4 regions of the Streptomyces sp. NPDC020965 genome follow, and region 1 is predicted to be linked to each of the others. Evidence: riboswitches for the same ligand, from Rfam matches in the RefSeq annotation. Region 1 holds a riboswitch; each other region holds the start of a gene.
What was found. A riboswitch is a leader RNA that binds a small molecule or an ion and turns the genes downstream of it on or off. The one in region 1 is predicted to bind cobalamin.

Region 1 (7,610 bases):
CGACGGTGCTGGGCATCACGCCCCGGCCGCAGGGTTCGCCGGTGCGCTGACGCGGTGGGGGGAGGGCGTCCGCCCTCCCCCCAGCCGTACGGCGGATCAGGCGAAGATCACACAGGAAGCCGCGGGGGCGGCCAGGGAGCCCGCCCGCCGCGGCACTCCCGTGTCCGGGTCGATATCGAACCAGGTGACGTCCCCGGAGCGTTCGTTGGCCGCGTACAGCCGGCGGCCCGTGGGGTCGAGCGCGAGATCGCGCGGCCAGTGCCCGCCACAGGGCACGGTGGTGATGAGTTCGGCCCGCTCGCGGGTCTCGTCGAGGGCGAGGACGGCGATGCTGTCGTGCCCCCGGTTGGCGGCCCAGAGATAGCGGCCGTCGCGCGAGACGACCACCTCGGAGGGGTAGACGGGTCCGTCGGCGCCGTCCGGCAGCACCGGGGTCTCACCGACCGGTTCGAGCACTCCGGCCGCCGCGTCCCAGCGGCAGACGGTGAGCGTCGGCTCCAACTCGTTGAGGACGTAGGCGTGCGTGCCGGCCGGGTGGAAGGCGAGGTGGCGCGGTCCGGTGCCAGGGCGCAGCGGGGTCTCGCCGTGCTGGGTCAGCTCTCCCGCGACGGGGTCGAGCGCGTAGACGCGGACGGAGTCGGTGCCGAGGTCGACGCCGAGCACCCAGCGCCCGCTGGGGTCGGGCACCACCTGGTGGGCGTGCGGGCCGCGCTGGCGGTCCGGGTTGGGGCCGGTGCCCTCGTGCTGGAGGATGCCGCTGGCCGCGCCCGGTTCGCCGTCGGTGCCGACGGGAAGCACGCTGACGCTGCCGGAGCCGTAGTTGGCGGTGAGCAGGTGTCCGGCGGAGACGGCGAGATGGGTGGGTCCGGCGCCGCAGACGGGGACGCGCGCGCCGATGGGCCGGGGGGTGGCGCCCCGGACGTCGAAGGCCGCCACGGCGCCTTCGGAGGTCTCGGAGACGGCGTAGAGGACCGGCCCCCCGGCGGTGGCTGCGAGCGCGAGGTACGAGGGGTCGGCGACGGCGTCGACGGCTCCCGTCTCGGTCAGCGCACCGGTCTCCCCGTCCACGGCGGCGGCGATGATCCCGCGGCCCCCCGACGAGGTGAACGACCCGATGAATGCCCGTACGGTGCTGCTGTCGCCCACGGCGTGACCCCTCGCTGATCGTTTGATGCCCGGGGGCGACGGTAGCAGCGGTCTAGACCAACTGTCTCCACCCGTTCCTGCCCGCCGGACCGTCTGCCGCTCCCCCGTGACTGCCGCCCGCCGGGGGGGGGGGGGGGGGCGACCGCCGCGATCGTCACCTGGTGCTTACGCCCCTCGACCGTACGTACCCGCCTGACCTGGGGACAGCGCGGACTCCGTCGCCCTCCGCAGGTCAGGCGGGTACGAGCGGGGCGCGGGGCGAAGTGCGCAGAGGTGTGGCCAGCTCCGCGAGGGCCTGTTCCAGGGCGTGCAGATGGGCGAGGGCCGCCTCGGCCCGGGGGTGCTGCCCGCCCGGCGGTACGGGGACGGCGGGGGCGGTCGGCGCCGGCGCCGCGGGGGGCACCAGGGCGTGCACGGCGGCCTCCACCCGCAGGCAGGCGGCGACCAGTCGGGCGTCGTGGGCGAAGCCGGGCGCCGTGTTCGCGCGGGCGTCCCGTGCCGCGGCGACGGCGGTGAGCCCGCGCACCTCGCGCGCGCAGTCGTCGAGCAGTGCCATCACCTGGCGGGCGCGCGCCTTACGGGCCCGCAGCGGGCTGAGCGGGTGGACGAGCGGGGCCAGCGAGAGCCGTACCCGGCCGAGCAGCGCCTCCAGTTCGGCGACGAGCGGCATGGGGTCGGCCCCGTCGTCCCCCGACAGCCGGCGCGCGGCGGCCGTGGTGCAGCCGTGGACGCGGGTGACGGCCTGCTGGATCCAGGCGTTGGTGGCCGCGTGGGTGGTGACGGGCAGCACGAGCAGCACGGCGAGCGCGGCGCCGAGCGCCCCGACGGCGGTCTCGGCCAGCCGCAGCGCGAGCAGCGCCGGATCGAGTACGTCGAGGAGTCCGTAGAGCCCCCCGGCCAGCAGCGTCACCGAGAGCATCATCCAGGTGTAGGAGACCGCGGCGGTGTAGAAGATCCCGAAGACGCAGACCGCGACGAGCGCGGCGGTGGCGACGGGGGCGCCGTGCAGCGGGACGACGACGACCAGCCCGACCGCGATGCCGATCAGCGTGCCGAGGACCCGGCGGAAGCCGCGGACGAGTGCCTCACCGCGCGAGGCGGTGTTCACGAAGATCCACCAGGTGGCACCGACCGCCCAGTACCAGCGTTCGCCGGAGATCGCCTGGCCGATCACGAGGGCGAGGGTCCCGCCGACGGCAGCCTGGACCGCCTGGCGGGTGGTCGTGCGGGCGAGGCCCTTGCCGTCGGCCGGGGCGGGCGCGACGGCGGGCGGCCGGCCCCGCTCGTAGCACCACAGGCCGAAGCGGACCGTCGAGGAGGCGAGCAGGGAGAGGACGATCGCGGCGTACAGCTCCGGGAGCTGGCCGGGCATCGTCTGGAGGAACTGCGCCACGAAGTACGTCATGAACGCGAACACCCCGAGGGAGTGGCCGCGCGGCCCCCAGCGGCGGGCGTAGACGCCGGCTCCCACGACGGCGAGGAAGACGGCGTCCCGGGCGACCGGGTAGTCGTGCAGCACGGCGGCGGCGGCGAGCACCGGGAAGCCCACCACCGGCAGCAGGGCCGTGGTGATCGCCTGTCCGCGGACGGTCGCGTCGGTGACGGTGAAGAGGGCGAGCAGCGCGGCGAGGCCCCCGGTGACGGAGGCGACGAGTGACTGCCCGGCGAGGCCGCAGATGGTCACGGCCAGACCGATGCCGAGGACGGACCGGGCCGCCGCACGCAGCCGCAGCCGCCCCGGATCCGGCGCGACGAACACCCACTTCTGCACAGTTTCTCGCCTTCTCGGTATGGCCGGGGGGCCGGTGTCCGGGGGTTCCCGGTGCCCGGTGTTCCGGTGCCGCCTGGGACTTCCGGCCGGGGGGTCTCCGGCCCGGGAGGGTCCCGGCATCAAAAAGGCGCCGCGGAATCCGCAGCGCCATCGACAGGGGCTATCAGAGCATCACCAGGGCTATTGGCTCAAGAGACGACCTCAGAGGTATGCCATTGGTCCAGTCGACTATCCGGTTGCGGGGCCGGCGCTGGTCCAATGGCCGGGTGTCGCAGCCTCCGGGCGGTGGGACCCCCTCCCCGGGTGTCCGGAAACAGTGCGTCCGGGCAGGGCTCGGGGGCTCCGTACCGGCGCGCGGGGAACCGCCGGTGCGCGGCGACGCGTGGTGGCGGGTGGACACTTCCGTACGGGGGATCTGGCGTCACGCTCCCGTCGGCGGGACCCTGTTGGCAGGGCGCGCGCGGCGGGGGTCCCGATGTCCTCGCGCGGGCGGTCAACCGCAGGGGGACCCTATGAATTTTCGGCGATATCCGCGATTTCCGCACCATCCGACGCATCCAGGCCAACCGAGACACCGAGCGGGACGGGTGCGCCGCTGTGCCGCTTCCGTGGCTCTGGTGATCGTGGTGGGCGGCTGCGCCGGCGGCGGGCCGGAGGGGCAGGACCGGGAACCGGGGCCACCGCGGCAGCCTGTCGACGCGCCCGCCCAGGCCCGGCCCGGCGCCGGCGCGTCGGAGAGCGGCCCCACGGAGGGGCCGGGGACGACGGAGCGGCCCACGCCCGGGAACAGCCCGGAGCGACGGGTGGCCGATCCGGAGGGGCGGGACGGCCGGGGCGGGGCCGGGGCGGAAGGCTCGGGCGGCGGCTCGTACGGAGGCGATCCGGTGCCGCCGGTGGCTCCCCCGCCGGTGGCGAGCGACGAACCTCCGGCCACCGCGGGCGGGCTCGACCCCAGCGGCGGCGGTGACAGCGGGGGCGGCACCGGCAGCGATGTCGGAGGCACGATCGGCGACCCCGGCGGCTGCCCGGAGGGCGAGGTCTGCCTCCCGCCCGAGGAGTGCCCATCCACCTCTCCCGCACCGACACCGTCGGACTCGTCGTCCGACGCACCGTCCGGGGCACCCGGTCCCCGGCCGTCCGGTCCGAGCCCGTCGCCGGAACCCTGCCCCGAGGTATCCGACTCCTGACCACCACTACGGAAGGGGCTGGCGGCTTGGCAGCCAGGGACGCCGCGAACGCCGCGGACACCGGAAACGCCCCGAACGCCCGTGGCGCCGCGGACGCCGGTCGGCGGGGCGCGCGGTACCGGCGGTCCTGGTCAGCCGGTACCGCGCGGCGCGGAGCTGCCCGTACGGCATCGACGCCGAGCAGCTCCGTGGCCGCCGCCCGGCGCCGACTCGCGGCCCGGGCCGACCCGGCGAGCCCTGCTGGTGCGGCCGGTGCGGCCCCCGACGGTGCGGGCGGGATCCCGACGACGGCCACGGGCCTGCTCGGCGCCGTCGCGGCGCAGGCGTCGTTCCTCGTGGCGATCATGTATTTCCTGGGCGCGCTCTATCTGACCGCCTACTACCAGTACTTCCGGCTGGACGCCTTCAGCCTGGGCTTCGGCTTTGCCGAGCTGTCGATGCAGAGCCTGAACCTCGTCAAGCCGCCCCTGGCCGTGGCCCTCGCCCTGGTCGTGCTGGCGGCGAGCCGGCTCGCCGCCGGAGACGAGTTCGCCGGCCGGAACCGGGCGACGGCGCTGATCGACCGCGTCCTGCGCGGTGTGGCCCGCGCCCATCCGCTCATCGTGTCAGCCGGGTTGGTGCTGCTGCTCCTGTGGCGGCGGATCGACCCGTACGAATGGACCGCGCCCCTGCTGCTCGGCGTCGGGCTGTTGCTGGGCCGGTTCCCGGGCGCCCGCGCGGCGCCCGCCCCCGGCGGGCTCTGGAGCCGCGCGCTCCCCGCCTTCGTGGCCTGTCTGTCGCTGATGTGGGCCGCCAGCCTCGCGACCACCCGGCTCGGCGAGCAGGAGGCGCGGACGGCCGCCGACCATGTGCTGCGGCGCACCGCCGTCGTGGTCCTGAGCACCGAACGCCTCAGCCTGGCCGGCCCCGGTGTGGTGGTGGAGGACCTGGGTGAGGACGCACACTACCGGTACCGCTACAGCGGACTGCGGCGGCTCATCGAACGCAGCGGGCGCTACTACCTGCTCCCGGTGGGCTGGACGGCCCGTACCGGCAGCACGTACGTCCTCCAGGACAGCGGTGACGTACGCGTGGAGTTGATGCCCGGCACTCAACGGCCCCGCGGGTGAGGACCGAGGGTACGTCGCTGCCGGGCAACGGACGTTCATGTGAAGGGCCGCGAACTCGGTGCTGTTCACCGGCGCGTTCCGGATCCGGGATCGCGGGAAACCCTGGCCGACTCATGGGATCAGGCCATACGATGCGTCTGCCCCGGCTCCGGCCGGAGCGACAACTGAATGCGTGGACGATGGGGGGAAGCCGGTGTGAATCCGGCGCTGGCCTGCAACCGTGTGTGGCGCGTAGGTGCCGCGAGTCGGAAAACCCCGCGTTCCCCGCGTATCGCTTCTCACTGTCACGGTCCGCAGCGCGAAGCCCCGAACCCCGGGTTCTCCGCCACCCGTTCGCCTGCCCCGCTCCAGGGGCCGCGCGACCGGGGGGGCGATACGCGCACGGGCGGTACGGGGTCTCGGGCGGGCGGCCGGGACCCATGCCAGGAAGGCAACGTCATGCGTCAGACCCTCGCCCGCCGCACGGTGATCACCACTGCGGCTCTCTGCCTCGCCCTCACCAGCGCGCCGGCCGTGGCCCACTCCACCACCACACCGGTGAACACGAACACGCCGGTCAAGGTGAACCTGACCGTCCAGGGCCCGAACGGCCTGCTCTTCAAGGGTCGGATCAAGACCAAGGGCCATGATGTGACGACCGCCACCGGCGGCACCCATAAGTGCGACGGCACCAACGGTGGCGCGAATCCGACCGCGGTGCCCACCCCGACCGCCGCGCTCGACGATGCCGCCCGGACGAGAAACTTCACCTGGGACGGCGCCTGGTACGCGTCGTTCGACGACTTCTCCGTCGACACCATCAAGCAGGTCTCCGGAGGCGGCGTGGCCTACTGGAACATATCCGTCAACGGCACCCCGACACCGGTCGGCGGCTGCCAGTTCCGGCTGAACGCCGGCGACCAGGTCGCGTTCACCTGGACCGCGTTCTAGACCTCGCCCCCTGGGAACGGCCCGGCGCGGGTCCCGGCTCCCCGGCAAGGGACGCCGGGACCCGCGCCGGGGTGGTTCAGCTACCCCAGCGCAGCGCGACGGTGTCGCCGAGGTTGATCACCTTGCCGCGGGTGGCCGCGGTGAAGGCGGCGCCGTCCACGCTGGCCTTCCAGGTCGAAGAGCCGCTGTTGGCCTTGCCGTTCACGGCCGTGATGGTGCCGGTGCCGTACGACGGGGTGACGGCCGTGACACAGCCGGCCGGGGTGGCCGCGGTCGTGGCGGCGGCGAGCACCTCGCCCAGGGTGGTCGTGGTGCCGGTCGGGGTGAAGGCCACCGAGCAGACCTTCAGGTTCCCCGCGCCGTCGTCGACCGTCAGCGCCAGCCGGGTGGCCGTACCCGCGGTGAAGGCGGCCTGGGCGACCCACTGGGGCGCGCCCACCGTGGTCGGCACCGGAGGAGTCGCGGTGAACCCGGCCCCGGCGACGGCGCGCAGACCGTCGGCGGAGGCGTACGTGGACGGCGTGGTCTGGCTGGGCAGGTACTTGAAGCCGCCACCGGGGTTGAACTGCTGGGCGATGAGGAAGTCCACCGGGGTCTTGCCCAGCGGGGTGAGGAAGTCACCGGTCTGCGGGTTGATGCCACAGGCGTTGAGACCGGAGACGGCCCAGCCGTTGGAGTTGGTGTTCACCCCGTACATGGCGTTGAACGCACCGGAGTTGCTGATGATCTTGCTCTTGAGGAACGCCTTGGCCTGGGTGATGTCCGGGTCGGTGTTCGGCACGCCCGAGGCGCAGAGGGCGGCCATGGAGGCACCGGTCATATCGATGTCGCCCGGCTTGGCCAGCTCGGTCGGGCTGCCCTCGGCCTTGCTGTAGTTCCAGCCGCCGTCGTTGTGCTGGTTGGCCCGGATCCGGTTGACCATCGAGGTCAGCAGCGACTGCGGCACCCGCTGCGCGCCCGCCTGCGTCTTGGCCCCGGCGAGGGCGAGCGCGGCGAAGACCGTGCCGTTGTAGTTGGCGGAGGGACCGAAGTAACCGGTCTCCGCGGTCTGCCAGTAGCCGTAGATGTCGGCGATGAGGTTGCGGGAGGCAGAGACGCGCGCCGGGTCGATGCCCGCCGCGTACGCATTGAGGGTGGCGCGCTGGTAGTCGGTGACCACCGGGGTCGCGGAGGGCCAGCCGGAGGTGGCGAGCAGGTCTCGGTAGACCTTGCGGGCGTTCTTGGTGGCGTCGCCGCCGGGCGTGACGTCCACGGCCGCCGTGCCGGCCGCGGCCAGCGCGCTCAGCGCCCACTCGTTGGACAGGCCGGAGCCCGCGTACGAACCATCGGCGGCCTGGAGGGACTTGAGGTAGGCGACGCCGTTGGTCTTCGAGGTGGCGATCTGCGCCGGGGAGGTGGTCGCGGCGGCGGGCAGCACCGTCAGGGCGAAGGCACCGAGAACGGCGGGCACCGTCAGAGCGATGCGGC
Region 2 (7,610 bases), on a different contig from region 1:
GCGGAGAGCGGATAACGGCCGCGCTCCGCGCCGGTGCGCGGATCGAGCAGGACCACCACACCGGGCACCTTCTCGTCCACTCCGAGGTCCGGGTCCGCCGCGGCGCCCGGGGCGAGCACGACCGCGATCCGGTCGTCCACCGCGGCGAGCCGGCTCAGATAGCCCATCGGCGGTCCCTTCGGCGCCATCGGTCGGCCGACCGGCTGGAGGGTGGTGGCGTCGAGCCGGTGCAGGACCGGGCTGGTCGCCCTGTCCTCCTGGTGCGAGCAGAAGGCGGCCCGTCCCGTGACCGCCAGCGTGTCGCACCCCTTCGCCTCGCTCGCCGCCTGGCCGCGGGCGGCGCCCGTGCGGCCGTCGTAGGAGACCAGGCCCCCATCGCTCAGCGCGTGGACGAGGCCGTCGGCGTACGCGACGGGTTCGAAGTCCAGCAGCTCCGCCCGCGCGTACTCCTGCGCGGAGAGCGCCCTCGTCCACAGCTCCCGGCCGTCCGACAGGGCGAAGGCCGTCATCGAGAGGCGCGGAGTCACCCCGGGCGCGTCCTGCTTCGGCGAGGTCACGGTGAAGACCATGCCGTCGCCGACCAGCGGACGGGACCGGACGGCCAGCGCGCCCGCCGACTCCCGCTCCCAGCGGAGCTTCCCGGTGCGCGCGTCGCGCGCCTGGAGCCAGCCGTCCGTGCTGAGGACGACATTCCGGCCGTGGACCGTCGGTTGGCTGCTCTGGGCCGGGAAGACCTGGAGTCCCGTCGGGCTGATGTACGAATCCGTACCGGGGTCGTAGCTGCCGATGGTCCACAGCCGCCGTCCATCGGCGGGGTCCAGCGCGGTGTAGGTGCCGTCGGTGAGGCGGCAGACGAGCACCTTCGTCCCCGCGGCGCAGCCCAGCGCGGGTCCGGCCAGCCGGCCGCGCCACGGCCGCCAGCCGGGCGGGGTGCCGGCCGGTCCCCGCGGCAGGACGCGGGAGGAATCGGCGGTGCCCCGGTCGTCGACGCCCGCCGGCAGTGCCACGGGGCCGCGCGCCGGCGGCGCGGAGTCCGTACCGTCCCGCCAGGGGCCGGCCCGCCAGAGCCAGGTGCCCGCGCCGACCACCGACACCAGCGCGAGGATCAGGGCCAGGGCCACGCGGCGGCGCTGTCCCCGGCTGCCGGGCGGGGGCTCGTGCCCCACCTCCGAAGCCTCCGAAACCCCTGAAGGCCGGTCCACCGAGGGCTCGTTCCGCACCTCGGGCGATCGGGGAGCCATGGCCGCGTCCCGGTCCGGGGGCCCGGGGGCCGGGAGCGGCACCGCCGCGGCGCACACCTCCCGGGCCTCGCGCCGGTACTCCTCGACGTGTTCCCGCACGGGGACCGGCCAGCCGCCCCACCGGGTGCCCGCACCCCACCGCTCCGCCAGCTCGTCGGGCCGGGGGCGGCGGGCCGGAACCGGGTCCAGGCAGCGCCCGATGATGTCCCTGAGCCCCTCGGGCACCGCGTCGAGCGCCGGCGCCCCCTGGGCGATCCGGTGCTGTACGGCGGCGGCCGGTCCATCGCCGAAGGGCTTCACCCCGGTCGCCGCGAAGCACAGCAGCGCGCCCAGGCTGAACACGTCCGATCCGGAGGTCACCGTCCGGCTGTCCCGCAACTGCTCCGGGGACATGAAGTCGGGGGTGCCGAGGAGTACCCCGCCCTCGCTCGTCACCTGCGTGGTCGTCCCGGATATCCGGGCGAGACCGAAGTCGATGAGGAGGGCACGGTCGCGGTCGAGCAGCACATTTCCGGGCTTGACGTCCCGGTGGACGATCCCGGCCGTGTGCAATTCGGCGAGCGCCAGGGCGAGATCGGCGCCCAGGGCCCGGACCGCGTCCTCCGGGAACGGACCGCAGCGCCGGAGCGCGGCACCCAGGGTGGGCCCCGCGATGTAGCGGGTGGCCAGCCACGGCGGGTCGGCGTCCGCGTCGGCGGCCACCGGCATGGCGGTACAGGGGCCGCGCACTGTGCCGGCCAGCTCCGTCTCCCGCCGGAACCGGTCGCGGAAGGACGGGTCGTCCACCAGATGGGGACGCATCGTCTTCACGGCCACCAGCGCGTCCGGCTGATGCTCGCCGTCGCGGCGGCCGAGGTACACATCGCCCATCCCGCCGCCGCCGAGCCGGGCGAGAATCGCATACGGACCGATCCGCCGCGGGGACATGGCACCGAGCGGTCTCAGCACGTGCCCACCCCTTCTCCATGGCCTCCCGCCGAGGGGACGCCATCGTACGCTCTGATCAACATGGCGCACACGGAGACGGGTTGGCGCCTCCGGAGAAGGGGACGCATGGCGGACATCGGGGCACTGTACGGAGCGGTCGGAGCGCTCGTCGGCGCCGGGCTCACCGCTCTCGGCGGGGTCTACGGACCCCTGCGACTGCACCGGCGGCAGACTGAGGAGCAGGAGAGCGAGAAACTGGCCCTCTGGCGGGAGGCCGAGACCGCCCGACTCCTGCTGATCAGGGTGACGAGCCGGGCCTGGCTCGACGCGCTGGACCGCGCCGTCCAGGAGCTCGAAGCCCACCGCCCCATGGATCTGGAGCGGTTCGACGAGGAGACCGTGCGGCTCGGCCAGGAGGCGTACCGGGCGGGCATCGACCTGCGGACCGACTCGGTCGACGTGCCCCGCGAGCTGATCGCCGTGCCCCGGGGAGCGGGCGACGGGGACGCGCTGGCCACCGACGCCCGTTCCCAACTGCTGGGCCATCTGCGGGAGAGCAACCGCCTGATACGGGCCGAGGTCCTGCGCCACTCCGCCGACGGCGGATCCCGCGCACGCACCGTGGCCCCGGAGACCCTCGCGGCACTGGAGCGGACCCGGGAGGCGCGCGCCACCGTGAACCGCCTGCTCCGCGCGCGCGAGGGCGAGCTCAACGGTGAAGTGGTGCGGCCCGGCTGACGAACCGTCCGGCAGCGAGGGCGCCCGGGGTATCGGCGGGACCACTCCCGATGTGATGATCATTTACTTCCTGGCAGGCACTTTACTTGCCCTTGACCCGATGGCAAGCTGATCATCACTTCGGCCCGCGCGGCGATGTTTCCCCCAACTCCCCTGCCCTCAGGGCTGGTTGACATGCGCGGGTGCGGAGAGCCTGAGGTCCCCAGAAACGGAGAGCTGATGTTCCGTCGTGTACGCAGTGCGGGTGTAGTGGTGGCGATGGCGGCCGGTATGGCCCTGGCACTGTCGGGCGGTACCGCCCACGCCCAGGAGCGGGAGCCCCGCTCCGGTGGCCTGCTCAACATCACCGGGCCGCTGATCGTGACCGGTGACATCGACCTGATCGAGGACGTGTTCGAGCACATCAGCGTGCCGATCCTCGGACAGGCGGTGCACCAGATGTACGACTGGGCGAAGTTCGAGGGCATCCTGAAGCGCTGACCCCACCCCTTGGCGTCGGCGGCCTCCTGGATACCGGGGGCCGCCGACGCTCCCTCACCCGGCGAGCCCGTCGCCGGGGTTCAGACGCCTACCCCGCCGGAGGGCCCCAGCCGGTCCAGACGCTCCCGGTGTACCGGGGTCAGCCGGAGATCGGCCGCGGCCACGTTCTCCTCCAGATGGTCGAGCCGGCCGGTGCCGGGGATCGGGAGAATGACCGGGGAGTGGTCGAGCAGCCACGCGAGCGCGACCTGCGCCGGGGTCGCGTCGAGTTCCGCCGCCACCGCGGCCAGCTCGGCCGCTCCGCCCGAAGCCGCTCCGCCCGAAGCCGCCCCGCCCGGAGCCGCTTCGGCGACCGGCCGCCACGGCAGGAACGCGATCCCCGCCGCCTCGCAGGCCGCGAGTACGGGCTCGTGCTCGCGGTCCACCACGCTGTACCGGTTCTGCACGCTCGCGACCTCGACGATCCGCCGCGCCTGGTCGAGTTCGGTGACGGTGATCTCGGACAGCCCGATCAGTCCGATCTTGCCCGCGGTCTGGAGTTCCCGCAGCGCGCCGAGCTGGTCGGCGAGGGGGGTCTCCGGATCGATGCGGTGCAGTTGCAGCAGGTCGAGCCGGTCGACGCGCAGTCGGCGCAGGGCGTGGTCGACCTGGTCGCGCAGGACGTCGGGCCGTGCGTCGAGCTTCCACTGGGCGGTGGGACTCGATCGCGCAATGCCCACCTTCGTGGTGATGAGCAGCCCGTCCGGGTACGGGTACAGGGCCTCGGCGAGCAGTTCCTCGTTGGCGCCCCCGCCGTACATGTGCGCGGTGTCGATCAGCGTGACGCCCAACTCGACGGCGCGCCTGGCGATGTTCAGTGAGGTTTCCCGATCGGGGCCGGGCTCGGTCGGCAGTCGCATGGCTCCGAAGCCGAGCCGCCGTACGCCGAGCTCTCCCCCGATGTGGAACGTGGTCGATGTCATCTATCGTCTTCCCCTCATTCAACGGCACACGCTAACAACGCCGTTGGACCGGGAGCCGGCATTTGATGGCCCGGGGGCCGTTCCGGGTCGGTGGACTCCGTCGCCGCACGCTCACCCGCCCCCGGGGGCGGACCCGCACCGGAGGTTCCAGCGGTTGAGGCGGCCCGAGAGGCGCGTCAGGGTGAGCGGGGCGACGTCCAGCCGCCAGAAGGTCTCCAGGGGCAGGTCCAGCGCCCGGACGGTCGTCGCGCGGACGACCCCCGGCTCCACCACCGCCACCACATGGCCGGGGTCCAGCGAATCCAGCCACGCCCCCACCCGCCCGCACAACTCCCGCAGGGACTCCCCGCCGTGCGGCGCCGCCGAAGGGTCGCTGAGCCAGCGGGAGACGGCGGCGGGCTCCGCCGCGCTCACCTCGTCCAGGGTCCGGCCGTGCCAGGTGCCCATGGCGCAGTCGGCGGGCGCCGGTACCCGCTCCGGTCGCAGGCCCAGCGCCGTCGCCGTCTCGCGGCAGCGGCGGGAGGGGCCGGTCAGCGCCCGGTCCGGGCGCGGCAGCGCGCCCGCGGCGGCCCCGGCGGCACGCAGGCCCGGTCCGTCGAGTCCCTCATCGCCCCCGAAGCGCGCCTCCCGCAGCGCGCTCGTGGTCGCCGGTGAGACCAGTGTCAGCCGTACCGTCATATCCGCCCCTTCCGTCAGGCCCCCCCCGGGGGCCGTTGTTTTCGGCCATCCCACGCCATGGCGGCCCCCGCCCTCAAGCGGTACGGTCGCGTGTACATGACGAAGGTGTGACGGAAGTCCGGTGCGAATCCGGCACGGTCGCGCCACTGTGTACCCGTATCTCCGCGGGAAGTCAGACCCGGCACCCTCGTCTTCACGGCACCACGAACGGGACGCGTGTTCCCTCTGGAGGTTCTGCCATGGCCCAGTCCGCCGCATCGGCGTCCGTGTCACCGACCGCACCGGCGATCGTCCCCGTATCGCTCAAGGAGATCGCGCCCTGGGCCGTCTTCACCGGCGTCCTGGCACTGATCCTGCTCTACTTCGTCGGCGCCGAGCAGGGCGCCACCTCGCTCATCTCGGGCGAAAGCGTGCACGAATGGGTGCACGACGGCCGCCATCTCCTCGGCTTCCCCTGCCACTGAGACAGCACCACTGAGGCACGACCACTCAGCACCCGTCTCATCGACATCGCCCAGGGGAACCATCCATGAACTCCATATCCGTCAGAGCCCTGCTCGTCCGCGGCATGGTCGCGGGCCTGATCGCCGGCGCCGTCGCCCTGGCCGTCGCGTACTTCCTCGGAGAGGGCCCGGTCGACGCGGCCATCGCCTTCGAGGAGGCCAACAGCCATGAGCACGGCGGCGAGGAGCTGGTCAGCCGGACCATGCAGTCCACCGCCGGACTCGCCACCGGTCTGCTGGTCTTCGGCGTCGCCGTCGGTGGCGTCGCGGCGCTCGCCACCTGTGTCGCCCTCGGCCGCGTCGGCCGGTTCGGTCCGCGCGCGACGGCCGCGCTGGTCGCCCTCGGCGCGCTGCTGGCCGTGTACGTCGTGCCGTATCTGAAGTATCCGCCGAATCCGCCGGCCGTCGGCGACCCGGACACCATCGGCGAACGCACGACCGTGTACTTCCTGATGGTCGTGCTCAGCGTGCTGCTCGCGGTGGCCGCGGTGATCCTGGGGAAGCGGCTCGCCCCCCGGCTGGGGAACTGGCACGCGACGGCCGTGGCGGGAGCGGCGTTCGTCGTCGCCGTGGGGATCGCCTTCGCGTTCCTGCCGTCGTACAACGAGGTGCCGAAGGGCTTCCCCGCCTCGGTGGTCTGGGAGTTCCGGCTGTCGACGCTCGCGATCCAGGCGACCCTGTGGACGGTCTTCGGGCTGGTCTTCGGCGAACTGACCGAGCGACTCCTCGTGCCAAGGGCCGCCCCGCGCGACGGCGCGAGCACGGCGCGGCGCGCGACGGCCGCCAGGAGCTGAACCGAGGCCGCCGCCCCCACCGGTCCGATCCGTCCGGTGGGGGCTCCGGCGTCAGTCGGCGTACGAGACGGTGACCGCGTCCGGCGCCTGCCCCGCCGCGCCGACGCACCGCGCGGTCGAACCCACGGCCGTGGTGGGCAGCTTGCTGACGACCAGGGTCAGACACCGGCCGAGCGCCCGCTGTCCGTAGTAGTTCGGATGGAGCAGCTCGCGCTCCTCGTCGGCGGGCAGTCCGGCCCTCGTACGGGGCAGATAGCGGGCCCACTCGGCCCGCGCGGCGGTCGGTCTGACGATGGTGCCGTCGGCGGCGAAGGAGGTCTGGAGGGGGTCCTTGCCACAGACCTGGTGCCCTTCGAGCAGCCGGCCGAGGTCCACGAAGTCCGCACCGGCCCGCTGGGCGGCCTTCTTGATCTCGGTGTTGAGGGCGGGGCCCGCCCCGGTGCCGAGCCAGCTCAGATCGCGGTTGTAGAAGGGGCAGCCGTACGCGCTCCAGCGGTCCCAGCTGTTCTCGTCGTGCGCGGCGGTGGTGGTGGGGTCGCCGGTGGCGAGGGGCAGCGGGTAGGACTGCACGACGATCCTCGGGGTGACACCGCTCTCCTTGACCGCCTCCCTGACGGCCTGGACGGCCTTCACCACCTTGTCGCCGACCGTCCGCGTCCGCTCGGCCACCGGGGTGGTGATCGCCGCGTCGGTCGAGCAGTACCGATTGTTCTGCCAGGCGTCGGCGCACGCCTTCATGGTCTTGATGAGCTGGACGTCGTCCCCGCCGACGGAGAGGACGACGGTCCTGACGGTGTGCCCGACCGCCAGCTTCCGCACCTGTTCGAGCTGCGCCTCGCTGTTTCCGACGGCCCGGGAGAGCTGTTCGGCCTCCGTACCGGAACAGGCGATGTTGACGTGCGTGGCGGTGGCGTCCACGATCTCGGCGGCGACCGAGCGCCGGCAGTCGGCGGTGTAGATCTTGTCCAGGCCGAGGCCCGACGCCGTCACCCGGTCGGTGGCGTCCCGCAGGGCCTGGGGGACGCCACCGAAGTTCTTGAGGCCCTCGGCGTTGCCGAGCCAGCGGGCGCCCTCACCGGAGAGGAAGCTGTCGCCCATGGTGACGATCGCGTCGGGCTTCGCCTCGGTGGGGGCCGGCGTCGGAGCCGACGTAGGAGCCGACGTAGGAGCCGACGAGGAGGGTACGGGGTCCGGGTCGGGCACCGGGGTCGTGGCGGGCGGGGATGTCACGGTGGCCGCCGGCGTGACGGCGGGCACCGGCGTGCCGTCGGGTGGAGACGGCTCAGC
Region 3 (7,610 bases), on a different contig from region 1:
GAACATCGATGACTACATCACCGGCCGGTTCGGCAGCAATCTCCTCTACACCTATCGGGCGCGGATGCTGACGCTCGCCTTCCGGGACCTCTCCCGCGCCGCGACGGACGCCGCCCGCGCGACCATGGAGGAACAAGGCGCACTCACCCCGGTCATCGATGAATTCATCGCCGAGGCCGGTGAGTACCACTGGTTCCTGCTGGCGGATGTGCTGAGCAGCCGGGCCGATACACCTCTCCGGCAGGACGCCCGCTTCGATCTGGACGCCTTCGCGGCCGATCCGGGCCCGGTGGAGCGTTTCGCACTCACCGCTCCGGGGAAGCGCACCTTCACTCTGTCGCCGAAGCAGGTCGAGTTGATCGGAACGTACCTCGCGCAGTTCGGCGACGCGGCGTGGGGAATCGGCCGAATGTTGACCAAAGTCAGGTTCCAGGATCTGGTTCGCACCGCGAATCTTGACTGAAGCCTCTTATCGCTCCGAGCCGATGTCACGGCGACCGGTTTGCATCATGCCAGGTCAGAGCAAGCATGATTTTAAAACTTTCTTATATATATAGAGAAATTCCTCCGTGATCACTTAAATATGAGTCACCCTGTCCGGAGCAGCCACCGCCGACTGAGCCCAGATCCAGACACGGGGAATGGAGCAGCCCGAGAGACACAGCCCGCCTCGGTGGGATCTCATGAGGAGAACGGGTAACGGTGACCACAGCACACGCAGCGACAGAGAGTTGTCCGAGTCAGCCGCTGAAAGAGCTCCGGATAGCTGTCTACGCAGAGAACGAACTGCTTCGGCTGGGCTTGCAGAGCATGCTCGCGAGGGCCTTTCCGGCACCGAACGTCCAGTTCCTGCACGATGAAACCGATCGCGTTCGCCTTCCCACGGATGTTGTTGTCCTGTCCACGTCCAACAGGAAACGTCTACCCGAGACGCCACCGGAGCGAAGCATCCCGGCACCCCGAGTGCTGGTGATCGTCGATGACGCCTGGATCGAGTCGGGAGACGTCCTCAGGGACTTCCCGGCCGACGGATATCTGGCCCGGGAGGATCTGACGGCCGATTCGCTGCACCGCGCCTTCTCCGATATGGCGTCCGGGCGGATGCCGCTACCGCTCCCCCTGGGCAGGAAGCTGTTCGACCGGGCGCGCGAGGGCGCGGGGCCGGTGCCCACGCGATCGATTCGGCTCACCCCGCGCGAGGAGGAGGCCCTGCTCCATCTGGTGGCCGGGCTCAGCAACCGGCAGATCGCGCGCCAGTTGGGCATCTCCGAACACGGCGTCAAGCGGCTGGTGAGCAGTGTCCTGATCAAGTTGGGGGTCACCAACCGCACGGCCGCGGTCGCGGCGGCGCTCCAGTCGGGGCTGGTCGCCTCGGGCTGACCGCACCGGGTAGGTGCCGGTGCCCCCCACCGCCGGCACCTTCCCCCGACCGACGGCCCTGAGGCCGATAGCGCTCGGGCCTCGGTCACCCCGACGAACCACCCCGCGCCCCGTGAACCACCCCGGACGCACATCACACCCCACGCACCGCTCCGGGCGCACGCCCCAAGCTCTCGCGCACCCTCACGCGCCGCCGCCGGAGCCAAGCGTCTCCCGCCGCACGAGCCCCCCCTCGCCCCGCCCGGGAAGCCCCCCCCAACCCCCCGGCGGGGGCTCCCGCGACACACCCCTCGCTGGCCCTCCCCGGCCCTTCCCCGGCCCCTGCGGGCCCCCGCCCGCCCTCCGTCGAGGCACCCCGCCCACCCCCGTACGCCCGCCCCGCCAAGGGCCCGCAGGGCCGTCTTTGGATCGCTCCCGCACCGGCACGACACAACATCTGGGGGGTGCCTCATCCAATCGCCCCCACATGTATGCTCGTCCTCGCTGTCGTCCGCAGAGGAATCCGGTGTGAATCCGGAACTGTCCCGCAACGGTGTGCTGTGGTGCGCTTTGTCGTACCCGCAAGTCCGAGCGTCTGCCGACAGCGCACCCGGCTCGACCGACCCGGGTGCCGAGACGTCCGGGCCTCGCGGCTGGGCCGGTGGACGCCGTACGCAGTGCTGCCCTCTTCCGGGGTACGCATGTGCCCCGGCACCGCCTCCTCCGCCCGTCGGCCCGCGAGCCGAGCGAGGGAGAGCACCACGTGACCATCGCGCCAGCCGATCCGGCTTCAGGCATCTCCGAGCAGATGTCCGAGCAGCTTGCGGACGGACCCGGGACCGCACTGCTGCGGATCCTGACCGACCTCACCGCCGATCTGCCGGACACCGACCCCGGACGCGTCGCCGCCGCCGCGCTGCGCGGTCGGCACGCCGGGTCGGACACGGCCGAACTGCGCGGACTCGCCACCGACGCCGCCGCGGGTCTGATCTCCGACGACCCCGCCTACTCCCGGCTCGCCGCCCGGCTGCTGACCCGCACCATCGCCGAGGAGGCGGCGGGCCAGGGCTCCGTCTCGTTCTCCGCTTCGGTCGCCGTCGGTCACGCCGAGGGGCTGATCGCCGACCGCACGGCCGCGTTCGTGGAGCTGCACTCCGCCCGGCTGGACGAGATCATCGACCGCGAGGCCGACGACCGCTTCGGCTACTTCGGTCTGCGCACCCTCTACAGCCGCTACCTGCTGCGCCACCCCATCACCCGCCAGGTGGTCGAGACCCCGCAGTACTTCATGCTGCGCGTGGCCTGCGGGCTGGCCGAGGACGACTCGGTCCGCGCCCTGGACGAGGTCGCCGCGCTCTACCGACTGATGAGCCGGCTGGACTACCTCCCCTCCTCCCCCACGCTCTTCAACTCCGGCACCCGGCACCCGCAGATGTCCTCCTGCTACCTGCTGGACTCCCCGCTGGACGAGCTGGACTCGATCTACGACCGGTACCACCAGGTCGCCCGGCTCTCCAAGCACGCGGGCGGCATCGGGCTCTCGTACTCCCGCATCCGCGCCCGCGGTTCGCTGATCCGGGGCACCAACGGCCACTCCAACGGCATCGTCCCGTTCCTGAAGACCCTCGACGCCTCGGTGGCGGCCGTGAACCAGGGCGGCAGGCGCAAGGGCGCCGCCGCCGTCTACCTGGAGACCTGGCACGCGGACATCGAGGAGTTCCTGGAGCTGCGCGACAACACCGGTGAGGACGCCCGGCGTACGCACAACCTGAACCTCGCGCACTGGGTGCCGGACGAGTTCATGCGCCGCGTCCAGGCCGACACCGACTGGTCGCTGTTCTCCCCCGCCGACGTGCCCGAGCTGGTCGACCTGTGGGGCGACGAGTTCGACGCCGCCTACCGGTCCGCCGAGACCAGGGGCCTGGCCCGGAAGACCATGCCGGCCCGTGAGCTGTACGGCCGGATGATGCGGACCCTCGCGCAGACCGGCAACGGCTGGATGACCTTCAAGGACGCCTCCAACCGGACGGCCAACCAGACCGCCGAGCCCGGCCACACCGTGCACTCCTCGAATCTCTGCACCGAGATCCTGGAGGTCACCGACGACGGCGAGACGGCCGTCTGCAACCTCGGCTCGGTCAACCTCGGCGCCTTCGTCGTGGGCGACGACATCGACTGGGAGCGGCTGGACAGCACCGTCCGTACCGCCGTCACCTTCCTCGACCGCGTCGTGGACATCAACTTCTACCCGACCGAGCAGGCCGGCCGCTCCAACAGCCGCTGGCGCCCGGTGGGCCTGGGCGCGATGGGCCTCCAGGACGTCTTCTTCCAGCTCAAGCTGCCGTTCGACTCCCCGGCCGCCCGCGCGCTCTCCACCCGGATCGCCGAGCGGATCATGCTCGCCGCGTACGAGGCGTCCGCCGAACTCGCCGAGCGCCACGGCCCGCTGCCGGCCTGGGAGAAGACCCGTACGGCGCGTGGCGTGTTCCACCCCGACCACTACGGCGTCGAGTCGGCCTGGCCGGAGCGCTGGGCCGCGCTGCGCGAGCGGGTCGCCACCACCGGTATGCGCAACTCGCTCCTCCTCGCCATCGCACCGACCGCGACGATCGCCTCCATCGCCGGTGTGTACGAGTGCATCGAGCCGCAGGTCTCCAACCTCTTCAAGCGGGAGACGCTCTCCGGCGAGTTCCTCCAGGTCAACTCGTACCTGGTGGCCGAGTTGAAGCGGCTGGGCGTCTGGGACGCGCAGACCCGGGAGGCGCTGCGCGAGTCCAGCGGCTCGGTCCAGGACTTCACCTGGGTCCCCGCCGAGGTCCGTGAGCTGTACCGGACGGCGTGGGAGATCCCGCAGCGCGGTCTGATCGACATGGCCGCCGCCCGGACGCCGTTCCTGGACCAGTCGCAGTCGCTGAACCTGTTCCTGGAGACGCCGACCATCGGGAAGCTCAGCTCGATGTACGCGTACGCCTGGAAGCAGGGGCTGAAGACCACGTACTACCTGCGCTCGCGCCCGGCGACCCGGATCGCCCGTGCGGCCGCCGCCACACCGGTCGCCGCCGCCCCCATCCCCGTACAGCCGGCGCCCGAAGACGCGGTCGCCTGCTCCCTGGAAAACCCCGAGTCCTGCGAGGCGTGCCAGTAATGTCGACCCCCACCCAGAACGGCACCGCCCAGAACGGCACCGCCGTCAACGGCGCGCCCGCGAACAACGGCGTCAAGAACCTGCTCGACCCCGGCTTCGAGCTGACCCTGCGCCCGATGCGCTACCCGGACTTCTACGAGCGCTACCGGGACGCGATCAAGAACACCTGGACGGTGGAGGAGGTCGACCTCCACTCCGACGTGACCGATCTCGCCAAGCTCACCCCCGGTGAGCAGCACATGATCGGCCGGCTGGTGGCGTTCTTCGCCACGGGCGACTCGATCGTCTCCAACAACCTGGTGCTGACGCTCTACAAGCACATCAACTCCCCCGAGGCCCGGCTCTACCTGAGCCGTCAGCTCTTCGAGGAGGCCGTGCACGTCCAGTTCTATCTGACGCTGCTCGACACCTACCTCCCCGACCCGGAGGACCGGTCCGCTGCCTTCGACGCGGTCGAGGAGATCCCCTCCATCCGGGAGAAGGCGCAGTTCTGCTTCAAGTGGATGGACTCGGTCGAGAAGATCGACCGGCTGGAGACCCAGGCCGACCGCCGCCGTTTCCTGCTCAATCTGATCTGCTTCGCCGCCTGCATCGAGGGGCTGTTCTTCTACGGCGCCTTCGCGTACGTGTACTGGTTCCGGTCGCGCGGTCTGCTGCACGGTCTGGCCACCGGCACCAACTGGGTGTTCCGCGACGAGACCATGCACATGAACTTCGCCTTCGAGGTCGTGGACACGGTCCGCAAGGAGGAGCCGGAGCTGTTCGACGACGCCCTCCAGCAGCAGGTCACCGACATGCTGAAGGAGGCCGTCGAGGCGGAGCTGCAGTTCGGCCGCGATCTCTGCGGTGACGGACTGCCGGGCATGAACACCGAGTCGATGCGCGAGTACCTCCAGTGCGTCGCCGACCAGCGGCTGACCCGGCTGGGCTTCGCACCGGTGTACGGCTCCGAGAACCCGTTCTCCTTCATGGAGCTACAGGGCGTCCAGGAGCTGACGAACTTCTTCGAGCGTCGCCCGTCCGCCTATCAGGTGGCGGTCGAGGGCTCGGTGGACCTCGGCGAGGACTTCTGAGCCGACCGCTGGTGGGCGGGGCCCCGGACCGTGCGTGATCTCGCGCGGTCCGGGGCCCCACCGCGTTCGGCGTCCCGCAACTGGCGGTCGATGGCCCGTTCCCGCGCATGGCCGATGAGGGAGGGAAGGGCGAGGAGGACGAGGAGAACAGAGACGAAGAGGTAGTCGAGGAGTGCGCTCATGTCCTCCACTCTCGTCTCCCGGTCCGATAAACATCAGTGGCAGGACTGTCATGGAACATCGAATTACTGCCACACTCGGGGGATGCTGACCAACGTGGCCGCCGTCCTCCTCGACGGCATACATCCCTTTGAACTCGGCGTCATCAGTGAGGTGTTCGGCCTCGACCGCAGCGCGGACGGTATGCCCGTCTACGACTTCGCGGCGGTCTCCGCGGCCGGGCCCACCCTCACCACCCACGCCGGATTCACCATCGGCGGCCTCCAGGGCCTCGACCGGCTGGCGGCGGCGGACCTCATCGCCGTCCCGACCGGGAGCGCCTATCCCACCCGCGCCTACCCCGATGAGCTGCTGGTCGCGCTGCGCGGGGCCGTGGACCGGGGCGCCCGGGTGCTCAGCGTCTGCACCGGCGCGTTCCTCCTGGGGGCGGCCGGACTGCTCGACGGCCGCCGCTGCACCACCCACTGGCGGCACACCCAGGAACTGGCCCAACGCCATCCGCGCGCCATCGTCGACCCCGATGTGCTGTACGTGGACGAGGGATCGGTCATCACATCGGCCGGCACCGCGGCCGCCATCGACGCCTGCATCCATGTGCTGCGACAGGAGCACGGGCCGGAGGTCGCCAACCACATCGCCCGCCGGATGGTGGTGCCACCGCACCGCGACGGCGGCCAGGCGCAGTACATCGAACGCCCGCTGCCGCGCACCCGGTGCGACACCGTCGGCGAGGTCCTCGGCTGGATGGAACGCCATCTGGACCGGGAGATGACCGTCGACCAGCTCGCGGCGAAGGCTCATATGTCACCGCGTACGTTCGCCCGCCGCTTCCAGCAGGAGACGGGGACCACGCCCTACCGATGGCTGCTGCGACAGCGGGTACTACTGGCACAGGAGTTGCTGGAGTCGACGGACGAGACGGTCGACGCGATAGCGAGCCGTTCCGGTTTCGGCACCGCGGCGGCGCTGCGCCACCATTTCATCCGGACCCTCGGGACGACGCCCAACACCTACCGCCGGACCTTCCGGGGCCCCGTACAGACGGCCCCGCGGCCGGCCCCCCAGCCGGTCACAACAGGCTGACGGGGGCGGGCCGGGCGGGTGGTTCAGTCGTTGGCGACGACCGGGTAGCGCGGGGTGCCCTCCGCCATCTGGCGCAGGGCGTCCTTGCGGTCCCGCTTGGAGAGCCGGTCGATGTACAGATAGCCGTAGAGATGGTCCGTCTCGTGCTGGAGGCAGCGGGCGAAGTAGCCACGGCCACGGACGGTGATCGGGTTGCCCCGCAGGTCCTGGCCGCGCACCACCGCGTAATCGGGGCGGGCCAGCTCGGCGTAGGCGGTCGGGACGGAGAGGCAGCCCTCGTTGGAGTCGTCGAGCACCCGCTGGTCCGGGGGCAGCTCGTCCAGCACCGGGTTGACCACATAGCCCGTGTGCCGCACGCCGTCGTCGTCCGGGCAGTCGTAGACGAAGACCTTCTGGTCGACCCCGATCTGGTTGGCGGCCAGGCCCACGCCCTCCGCCGTCTTCTGGCTGGCGAACATGTCGTCGATCAGCTGGGCCAGCTCGTCGCCGAACTCCGTGACGTCCTGGCACTCCTTGTGGAGCACCGGATTGCCGACGACCGTGATCGGACGCGAGGTGCCGCGCTCCCGGTGAGCGAGCTCACGGGCCTCGCAGTCCTCCGTGTCGACGACGAATCCTTCGTCATCCACACCGTCCACACCGACCAAGCGGTCGGCCTGCTGGTCCGTCTCCTGCTGCGAGGCCATGTCAGCCGTACGCCTTCCTCGGTACTCAATGAGTGGTCGCGAATGAGTGGTCGCGCGACGAGTGGTCACGCTGTGTGCGCCCAG
Region 4 (7,610 bases), on a different contig from region 1:
CGAGAACGGGCCGATGTCGAAGCTGCCGGGCTTGAGGGTGTGGAAGTCGAAGACCTCGCTCATCGCGGAGGGCGATGGCGTGTCCGCGTACGCGGTGGTGAGGCGCTGCTCGGTGCCCTCGGGCCCGTAGACGGGGATGGCGCCGCAGCGACCGCCCGTATGACGGTAGTAGCGGGCCACGAAATATCCGCACATGTCGATGCAGTGATCGGCGTGCAGATGGCTGAGGAAGATCGCATCGAGGTCATAGAGACCGATGTGACGCTGCAACTCGCCGAGGGCACCATTGCCCATGTCGAGGAGCAGCCGGAAGCCGTCGGCCTCTACGAGGTAGCTCGAACAGGCCGATTCCGCGGACGGGAACGACCCCGAGCAGCCGACGACGGTGAGCTTCATGGAGCTGGAACCTCCGTTGACGGGGAGGGCTGGGGGTGGGGCGTGCGGTCCGATGAGCGTAAAGCGCAAAAGGGGTGGCCGCTCCTCCGGAGTGGGGGGTGTGGGCGAACTCACCTGTGCTGTCACTGATTCGGAGGGCGTGAAAACGCCGAAGGCGGGGAGCGCGCGCCGCCGCCTCCCCGCCCTGCTCCGCCGCGCGGAGCCACCAGAACCCGTCAGGCCCCGGTCAGAGCCGGCCCCCCGGCACCGACCCGATCAGGCCCCGGCCCTCGCACCGCCCGGCCCCGGCAATCCTCCGGGTCAACGCCATCTCCCCGACCCGGCACCGGCCCCGACCCGGTGACCAGGTCCCGGCCCCCGTCGCCGGCCCGGTGGTGCGGCCCCGCTCCGCACCGCTGTCCCGGGCTCAGGCCCAGAGCTGACCCTGAAGGGTCTCGATCGCGGCCTCCGTGGTCGGCGCGGTGTACACCCCCGTGGAGAGGTACTTCCAGCCCCCGTCGGCCACCACGAAGACGATGTCCGCGGCCTCGCCCGCCTTTACGGCCTTGTTCCCGACGCCTATCGCGGCGTGCAGCGCGGCGCCCGTCGAGACCCCTGCGAAGATCCCCTCCTGCTGGAGCAGCTCACGGGTGCGGGTGACCGCGTCCGCCGAGCCGACCGAGTAGCGGGTCGTGAGCACCGAGGCGTCGTACAGCTCGGGCACGAAGCCCTCGTCCAGATTGCGCAGCCCGTAGACCAGGTCGTCATAGCGCGGTTCGGCCGCGACGATCCGTACGCCCGGGACGTTCTCGCGCAGGAAGCGGCCCACGCCCATCAGGGTGCCCGTGGTGCCGAGGCCCGCCACGAAGTGGGTGATCGACGGCAGGTCGGCCAGGATCTCCGGGCCCGTCGTCGCGTAGTGCGCGCCCGCGTTCTCCGGGTTGCCGTACTGGTAGAGCATCACCCAACTCGGGTTCTCGGCCGCCAGCTCCTTGGCGACCCGGACCGCGGTGTTCGAGCCCCCGGCCGCGGGTGACGAGATGATCTCCGCGCCCCACATGGCGAGCAACTGACGGCGTTCGTCGCTGGTGTTCTCGGGCATCACGCAGACGATCCGGTAGCCCTTGAGCTTCGCCGCCATCGCCAGCGAGATGCCGGTGTTGCCGGAGGTCGGCTCCAGGATCGTGCAGCCGGGTGTCAGCCGGCCGTCCTTCTCTGCCTGCTCGACCATGCGGAGCGCCGGGCGGTCCTTGATGGATCCGGTCGGATTGCGGTCCTCAAGCTTGGCCCAGATGCGGACGTCGTCCGACGGGGAGAGCCGGGGGAGGCGGACCAGCGGGGTGTTGCCGATCGCCGCGAGCGGGGAGTCGTAACGCATCGGTATCAGTGCATTCCACCGGCGACGGCCGGCAGGATCGTCACGCTGTCACCGTCGGTCAGCTTGGTGGAGATGCCGTCCAGGAAGCGGACGTCCTCGTCGTTGAGGTAGACGTTCACGAAGCGGCGCAGCTCCTCGCCCTGCACGATGCGCTCCTGGATGCCCGGGTGCCGGGTTTCGAGGTCGGCGAGCAGCTCGGCGAGCGTGTTCCCGCTGCCCGGTACGGCCTTGGCGCCGTCGGTGTAGGTGCGGAGGATGGTCGGGATGCGGACCTCGATGGCCATGGTGTGGGCTCCAGTCGAAAGGTCGGGCGGCCCGGCCGTGCCGGGCCGCTCGATGACAGTGGGCGCGCGGCTCGGGCCCCCGCGCGAGGGGGTCGTACGTCGGAGAGCCGACCGCTCAGATACAGATCGCGCTGGCGAGGCGGCACAGGTCGACATGCAGCCGCGCCACGAGCAGCACGGTGCCGCTGGGCGTCTTGTCGCTCATGCCGTGGAGAACCATGCGCTCATCGTAACGATTCCCGGTCACGGTTCCGGAATACCGTCTCGCATCGCGGACCTTCTCAGCTCACCATGCGGACGGGAGGTAGGTGATAGTGGGGGCTCCGGTCACCGGGTGGACCGTGACCTCCGCGTCCACCTGATAGACATCGGCGAGAAGCTCCGAGGTCAGAACCTCCTTGGGGGCACCGGACGCGACGACTCGGCCGGCCTTCAGGACATAGAGCCGGTCGCAGTAGTAGGCGGCCAGGTTGAGGTCGTGCAGCGCCAGCAGGCTCGTGATCCCGAGGGTCCGGATCAGGCCCAGGATCTCCAGTTGGTATCGGATGTCGAGATGGTTGGTCGGCTCGTCGAGGACGAGCAGGGCGGGCCGCTGGACGATGGCGCGGGCGACCAGGGCGCGTTGGCGTTCGCCGCCGGAGAGCGACGGGAAGGCCCGGTCGGCGAGGTCGCTGATGGCCAGCCGGGCGAGTGCCTCGGCCACGACGGCGTCGTCGGCCGCCGAATCCTGCTCCCAGAACCGCTGGTGCGGGGCGCGTCCCATGGCGACGATCTCGCGCACGGTCAGCTCGAACTCGCCCCGGGTGTCCTGCGGGACGGTCGCCACCCGCCGGGCGCGCGCCTTCGGGCCGAGGGCGACCAGATCGTCGCCGTCGATGAGGGCGCGGCCGGCCGTCGGGCGCAGGGTGCCGTAGACGCAGCGGAGCAGGGTGGTCTTACCGCTGCCGTTGGGGCCGACCAGGCCGACGGTTTCACCGGGGCGGGCGTCGAGGCCGACATCGGTGAGGAGGGTGTGGCCGTCGGTCTCGTACCCGATGCCGGTCAGGGACAGCGCGGCGCTCACCGGACGTGCCCCACCGCTCCCGGGGGACTCGTCAGTCGCACGGGGTCCACCGGACTCACCGGACTCACCTGGCTTACGGGGCCCACCGGGCTCACGGGGTCCACCGGGCTCACCAGGCTCAGCGGACTCACCCGGCTTACGGGGTTCGCCGATCTTCACAGGACGGCTCCTCTCGCGGTACGGGAGCGCATCAGCCACAGGAACAGCGGCCCGCCGAGCAGCGCGGTCAGCACTCCGACGGGAATGTCCTGCGGGGACGCGACGGTACGGGCACCGAGATCGGCGACGACCAGGGCGACCGCCCCGCCGAGCGCCGCGACCGGCAGCAGCGTCCGGTGGGTGGCCCCGACCAGCAGCCGGGCGGCGTGCGGCACGATCAGACCGATGAAGCCGACCGCGCCGCTGACCGCCACCAGCACGGCGGTGACCAGGGAGACGAGCACGAAGACGGCGGCACGGAAACGGGCCACGTCCAGCCCGAGCACGGTGGCGCCCTCCTCCCCCACCAGCAGCAGATCGAGCGGTTTGGCGAGCGCGAGCAGCAGCGGCAGGGCGAACCCGAGGACGATCGCGGGCAGCAGCACACTGTCCCAACGAGCGCTGCCGAGACCGCCGAGCGACCAGTAGAGGGCCTCCCGGAAGTGCTCCGGCCGCGCGGACGCCACCAGGGCGAGGGTGGTGAGCGCGGTGAAGATGTACGAGACGGTCACGCCCGCCAGCACCAACCGGGTGCCGGTCATCGCGCCGTCGCGCCTGGCCAGCCCGTAGACGAGGAAGAGCGCACAGAGCGCCCCGACGAACGCCCCGGCTGGCGTGGCCACGGCGGTGGTGGTGCCGATGCCCAGGACGAGGACGGTGACGGCCCCGGTGGACGCGCCGGAGGAGATGCCGAGCAGGAACGGGTCGGCGAGCCGGTTGCGGACGAGGGCCTGGAGGACGGTGCCGGCGACGGCGAGCCCGGCGCCCACGAGCGCGCCGAGGAGGACGCGGGGCAGCCGTACGTCGATGATGATCGTGCGGAAGGGGCTGGGTTCGGCGCCCGGCAGCAGGGCGTCGATGACCTGCCCGGGCGGTATGCGTACGGAGCCGAGGCCGAGGCCCGCGACGACCGCGACCGCGAGGGCGATCAGCAGCGCGACGACCACGGCTCCGTAGCGGAGGCGCGACTTCACCGGGTGATCTGCCCCGCGAGCTTGGCGATGGCGTCGGGTGCGCGCACCCCGAGCACGGCGTCGGAGAGCGGCAGCACGGCGAACCGCTTGTTCTTGATCGCCGGGACGTCGCGCAGCACCGGGTCGTTCAGCAGCCGCTTCTTCTTCTGCTCGACGGTGGTGGCGCCGTAGTCGTAGATGACGACGATCTCGGGCTTGCGCGCCACGACCTGTTCCCAGGTGGCGTCGCCGAAGGACTTGTCGAGGTCGGCGAAGACATTGCGCCCGCCGGCACGGGTGATCAGCTCATTGCCGATGCCCTTGCCGCCCGCCGTGAAGGCGGTCTTGTCGCCGCTGTCGTAGACGAAGACGGGGACCGGGGCGCGGCCCTTCAGCGACTCCCCGGTCTTCGCGAGCGTGGCGCGGGCGCCGGCGATCCACTCCTGGGCGCGGGGCCCGACGCCGAAGGTGCGGCCGATCTCCTCGACCTCGCGGTAGAGGTCGTCGACGGTGGTCCGCTTCTTGGTGCAGTACTCCAGGTTGAGACGGGTGTCGATGCCGGACTTCTTCAGCTCTTCGCGGGTGCGGCCGTCCTTGGCCTCGAAGGCGCTGCCGTAGCCGCCGTAGACGAAGTCGGGGTTGGCGGCGAGGAGCTTCTCCTTGGAGGGGTACTCCTTGGCCAGGACGGGGATCGCGTCGTACGCCTTCTTGTGGCGCGGGAGGACCGCGTCGTCCAGATAGGCGGTGCCGACGACGGATTTCGCCAGACCGAGTTCGAGCATGATCTCGGTGACGTGCTGGTTCATGGTGACGGCCCGCTCGGGGGCGGCCCGATAGGTCGTCTTCACACCGCAGTTGTCGACGGTGTACGGGAACGAGGCGCCCGGCTGGGCGGCGTCGGAGCCCTTCTCGCTCTTGTCGTCGTCGCCCGCACCGCAGGCGGTGGTGGCGGCGAGGAGCGGGAGCAGCAGGGCGGCTATGAGTGCGGAACGGCGCCTGGACATGACGGGGTACGGCCTCCTCCGGGGATTTCCACGTCCCCTAGATGGTGGGAGAAGGGCGGCGGGTCAGTTCCTGGCTGCCAAGCGGGAACGCTTGGTCACAGTGGCGGGACCGCGCCGGATTCACACCGGCTTCCTGGGTCCTGCCGCCCTGTTCAGTTGGTCCGGGGGTCAGTATGCCCCGGACCACCGCGCGACGATCTTCACGCCCCCGCCTACTGCCCGCCGCGCCACTCGCCGCACCCCCTGATGCCCAGCACCCGCCGCCCGCCGCACACTGTCGCGTACCGCCCGCCGTGCCCTTCCGCGTACCGCCCGTCTCACACTTCCGCGTACCGCTCGACGATCTTCACTTCCTCCTCGGTGACCTCGCCGTCCACGATGCGGTACGAGCGGAACTGGAAGGACCCCACATCGTCGCTGTCGGCGGTGGAGACCAGGACGTAGTGGGCGCCGGGCTCGTTCGCGTAGGTGATGTCCGTACGGGAGGGGTACGCCTCGGTCGCGGTGTGCGAGTGGTAGATGATCACCGGCTCTTCGTCGTTGTCGTCCATCTCCCGGTAGAGCTTCAGCAGGTCGGCCGAGTCGAACTCGTAGAACGTGGGCGAGCGGGCCGCGTTCAGCATGGGGATGAAGCGCTCGGCGCGCCCGGTGCCCTCAGGGCCGGCGACGACGCCGCACGCCTCGTCGGGGTGGTCGGCGCGGGCATGCGCCACGATCTTGTCGAAGAGAACCTGGGTGAGCGTCAACATGCCGATCAGGATAGACAGGCGACCGCCCCGTACCGAGGAGTGGTACGGGGCGGTCCGCATGCCGGACACCGGGCCCTCCGGCTGGGGGCACCTGCCGGCCGGTCAGCGTTTGGCGAAGGCCGTGCCGTCCGGGTTCCGCCGCTTCAGCATCAGATACGACACACCCAGCAGCAGCGCCCAGACCGGCGCGCAGTAGAGCGAGACCCTGGCGTCCTTGTCGATCCCCATCAGCACGACCACCATGCCGATGAAGGCCAGCGCGAACCAGCTCGTCCAGGGCGCGCCGGGAGCCTTGAAGGTGGACTGCGGCAGCTCGCCCCGGTCGGCCTTGGCCCGGTAGCGGATCTGGCTGATCAGAATCATCACCCACGCCCACATACCGGAGATGGTGGCGAAGGAGACGATCTTGTTGAATGCCTCACCGGGCCACTGGTAGTTGATCCAGACACCGAACATCATCAGGCAGGCCGAGAAGGTCGTGCCGATCAGCGGGGTGCCGTTCTTGGTCAGCCGGGTGAAGACCTTCGGGCCCTGGCTGTTGAGCGCCAGGTCGCGCAGCATCCGGCCGGTGGAGTACATACCGGAGTTGCAGGAGGAGAGCGCGGCCGTGAGGACGACGAAGTTGACGATGCCCGCGCCGACGGCGAGGCCCATCTTGTCGAAGGCGGCGACGAACGGGGAGATGCCCGGCTGGAAGTTGGTCCAGGAGACCACCGACAGGATCATGGTCAGCGCGCCGATGTAGAAGACGGCGATCCGCCACGGCACGGTGTTGATGGCCTTCGGCAGGGTCTTCTCGGGGTCCTTGGACTCGCCCGCCGTGACACCGACCAGCTCGACGGCGAGGAAGGCGAACATCACGATCTGGAGCGTCATCAGCGTGCCGCCGATGCCCTTGGGGAAGAAGCCGCCGTCGCTCCAGAGCAGCGAGACGGAGGCGGTGTCGCCCGCGTCGGAGAAGCCCAGAGTGAGGATGCCGATACAGATGAGGATCATGCCGACGATGGCGGTGACCTTCACCATGGAGAACCAGAACTCCAGCTCACCGAAGAGCTTCACGGAGATCAGGTTCGCCCCGTAGAGGATCAGCGTGAAGATCAGCGCGGAGACCCATTGGGGAATGTCGAACCAGTACGTCATGTACTGCGCCGCCGCCGTGACCTCGGTCATTCCGGTGACGACCCAGAAGAGCCAGTACGTCCACCCGGTGGCGAAGCCCGCGAAGGGGCCGATGAACTCCCGCGCGTACTCGGAGAAGGATCCCGAGACGGGGCGGTACATGAGCAGCTCGCCCAGCGCCCGCATGATGAAGAAGATCACCAGGCCCGCGATGGCGTAGGCCAGGATGAGACTCGGTCCGGCCTTGGAGATGGCCTTGCCGGCGCCCAGGAAGAGGCCGGTGCCGATCGCTCCGCCGATCGCGATCATCTGGATCTGGCGGGCGCCTAGTGCGCGGTGGTAGCCCTGGCTGTCGCCACCGCCCGATGGTCCGGCGACGCCCTCGCCTTCGTGCCCGTCTTCTTTGTCGACCCGCACTGTGGTCATCGTTGTGCGCCCTTTCTCCATGCAGATCCGCTCTCCGCAGACGCCCGGCGCGCGGAGGCGG

Region 2: linked by a shared signal. The riboswitch ahead of ACH4S7_RS21775 (CbtB domain-containing protein) and the one ahead of ACH4S7_RS35780 (DUF4430 domain-containing protein) in region 1 are both predicted to bind cobalamin.
Region 3: linked by a shared signal. The riboswitch ahead of ACH4S7_RS10365 (ribonucleoside-diphosphate reductase subunit alpha) and the one ahead of ACH4S7_RS35780 (DUF4430 domain-containing protein) in region 1 are both predicted to bind cobalamin.
Region 4: linked by a shared signal. The riboswitch ahead of ACH4S7_RS06295 (ABC transporter substrate-binding protein) and the one ahead of ACH4S7_RS35780 (DUF4430 domain-containing protein) in region 1 are both predicted to bind cobalamin.

What each region holds. Positions count from the first base shown of each region.
Region 1 is NZ_JBIRRE010000020.1:56,124-63,733, reverse strand. Features, by position in the region: gene ACH4S7_RS35805 (hypothetical protein) at 1-50, shown strand, start outside; gene ACH4S7_RS35800 (lactonase family protein) at 97-1,146, opposite strand; gene ACH4S7_RS35795 (FUSC family protein) at 1,379-2,917, opposite strand; gene ACH4S7_RS35790 (hypothetical protein) at 3,526-4,104, shown strand; gene ACH4S7_RS35785 (hypothetical protein) at 4,131-5,213, shown strand; cobalamin riboswitch at 5,366-5,490, shown strand; gene ACH4S7_RS35780 (DUF4430 domain-containing protein) at 5,652-6,143, shown strand; gene ACH4S7_RS35775 (hypothetical protein) at 6,220-7,610, opposite strand, start outside.
Region 2 is NZ_JBIRRE010000007.1:87,612-95,221, forward strand. Features, by position in the region: gene ACH4S7_RS21750 (PQQ-binding-like beta-propeller repeat protein) at 1-2,189, opposite strand, end outside; gene ACH4S7_RS21755 (hypothetical protein) at 2,295-2,906, shown strand; gene ACH4S7_RS21760 (hypothetical protein) at 3,126-3,386, shown strand; gene ACH4S7_RS21765 (aldo/keto reductase) at 3,467-4,348, opposite strand; gene ACH4S7_RS21770 (histidine phosphatase family protein) at 4,460-5,026, opposite strand; cobalamin riboswitch at 5,100-5,228, shown strand; gene ACH4S7_RS21775 (CbtB domain-containing protein) at 5,266-5,490, shown strand; gene ACH4S7_RS21780 (CbtA family protein) at 5,556-6,323, shown strand; gene ACH4S7_RS21785 (hypothetical protein) at 6,375-7,610, opposite strand, start outside.
Region 3 is NZ_JBIRRE010000002.1:773,647-781,256, reverse strand. Features, by position in the region: gene ACH4S7_RS10375 (B12-binding domain-containing radical SAM protein) at 1-463, shown strand, start outside; gene ACH4S7_RS10370 (LuxR C-terminal-related transcriptional regulator) at 970-1,380, shown strand; cobalamin riboswitch at 1,834-1,977, shown strand; gene ACH4S7_RS10365 (ribonucleoside-diphosphate reductase subunit alpha) at 2,123-4,504, shown strand; gene ACH4S7_RS10360 (ribonucleotide-diphosphate reductase subunit beta) at 4,504-5,577, shown strand; gene ACH4S7_RS10355 (hypothetical protein) at 5,532-5,759, opposite strand; gene ACH4S7_RS10350 (GlxA family transcriptional regulator) at 5,842-6,840, shown strand; gene def (peptide deformylase) at 6,864-7,526, opposite strand.
Region 4 is NZ_JBIRRE010000001.1:1,444,395-1,452,004, forward strand. Features, by position in the region: gene ACH4S7_RS06265 (MBL fold metallo-hydrolase) at 1-396, opposite strand, end outside; gene ACH4S7_RS06270 (PLP-dependent cysteine synthase family protein) at 803-1,753, opposite strand; gene ACH4S7_RS06275 (MoaD/ThiS family protein) at 1,759-2,037, opposite strand; gene ACH4S7_RS06280 (putative leader peptide) at 2,153-2,257, opposite strand; gene ACH4S7_RS06285 (ABC transporter ATP-binding protein) at 2,324-3,088, opposite strand; gene ACH4S7_RS06290 (FecCD family ABC transporter permease) at 3,256-4,272, opposite strand; gene ACH4S7_RS06295 (ABC transporter substrate-binding protein) at 4,269-5,255, opposite strand; cobalamin riboswitch at 5,299-5,458, opposite strand; gene ACH4S7_RS06300 (Mov34/MPN/PAD-1 family protein) at 5,573-6,004, opposite strand; gene ACH4S7_RS06305 (amino acid permease) at 6,107-7,549, opposite strand.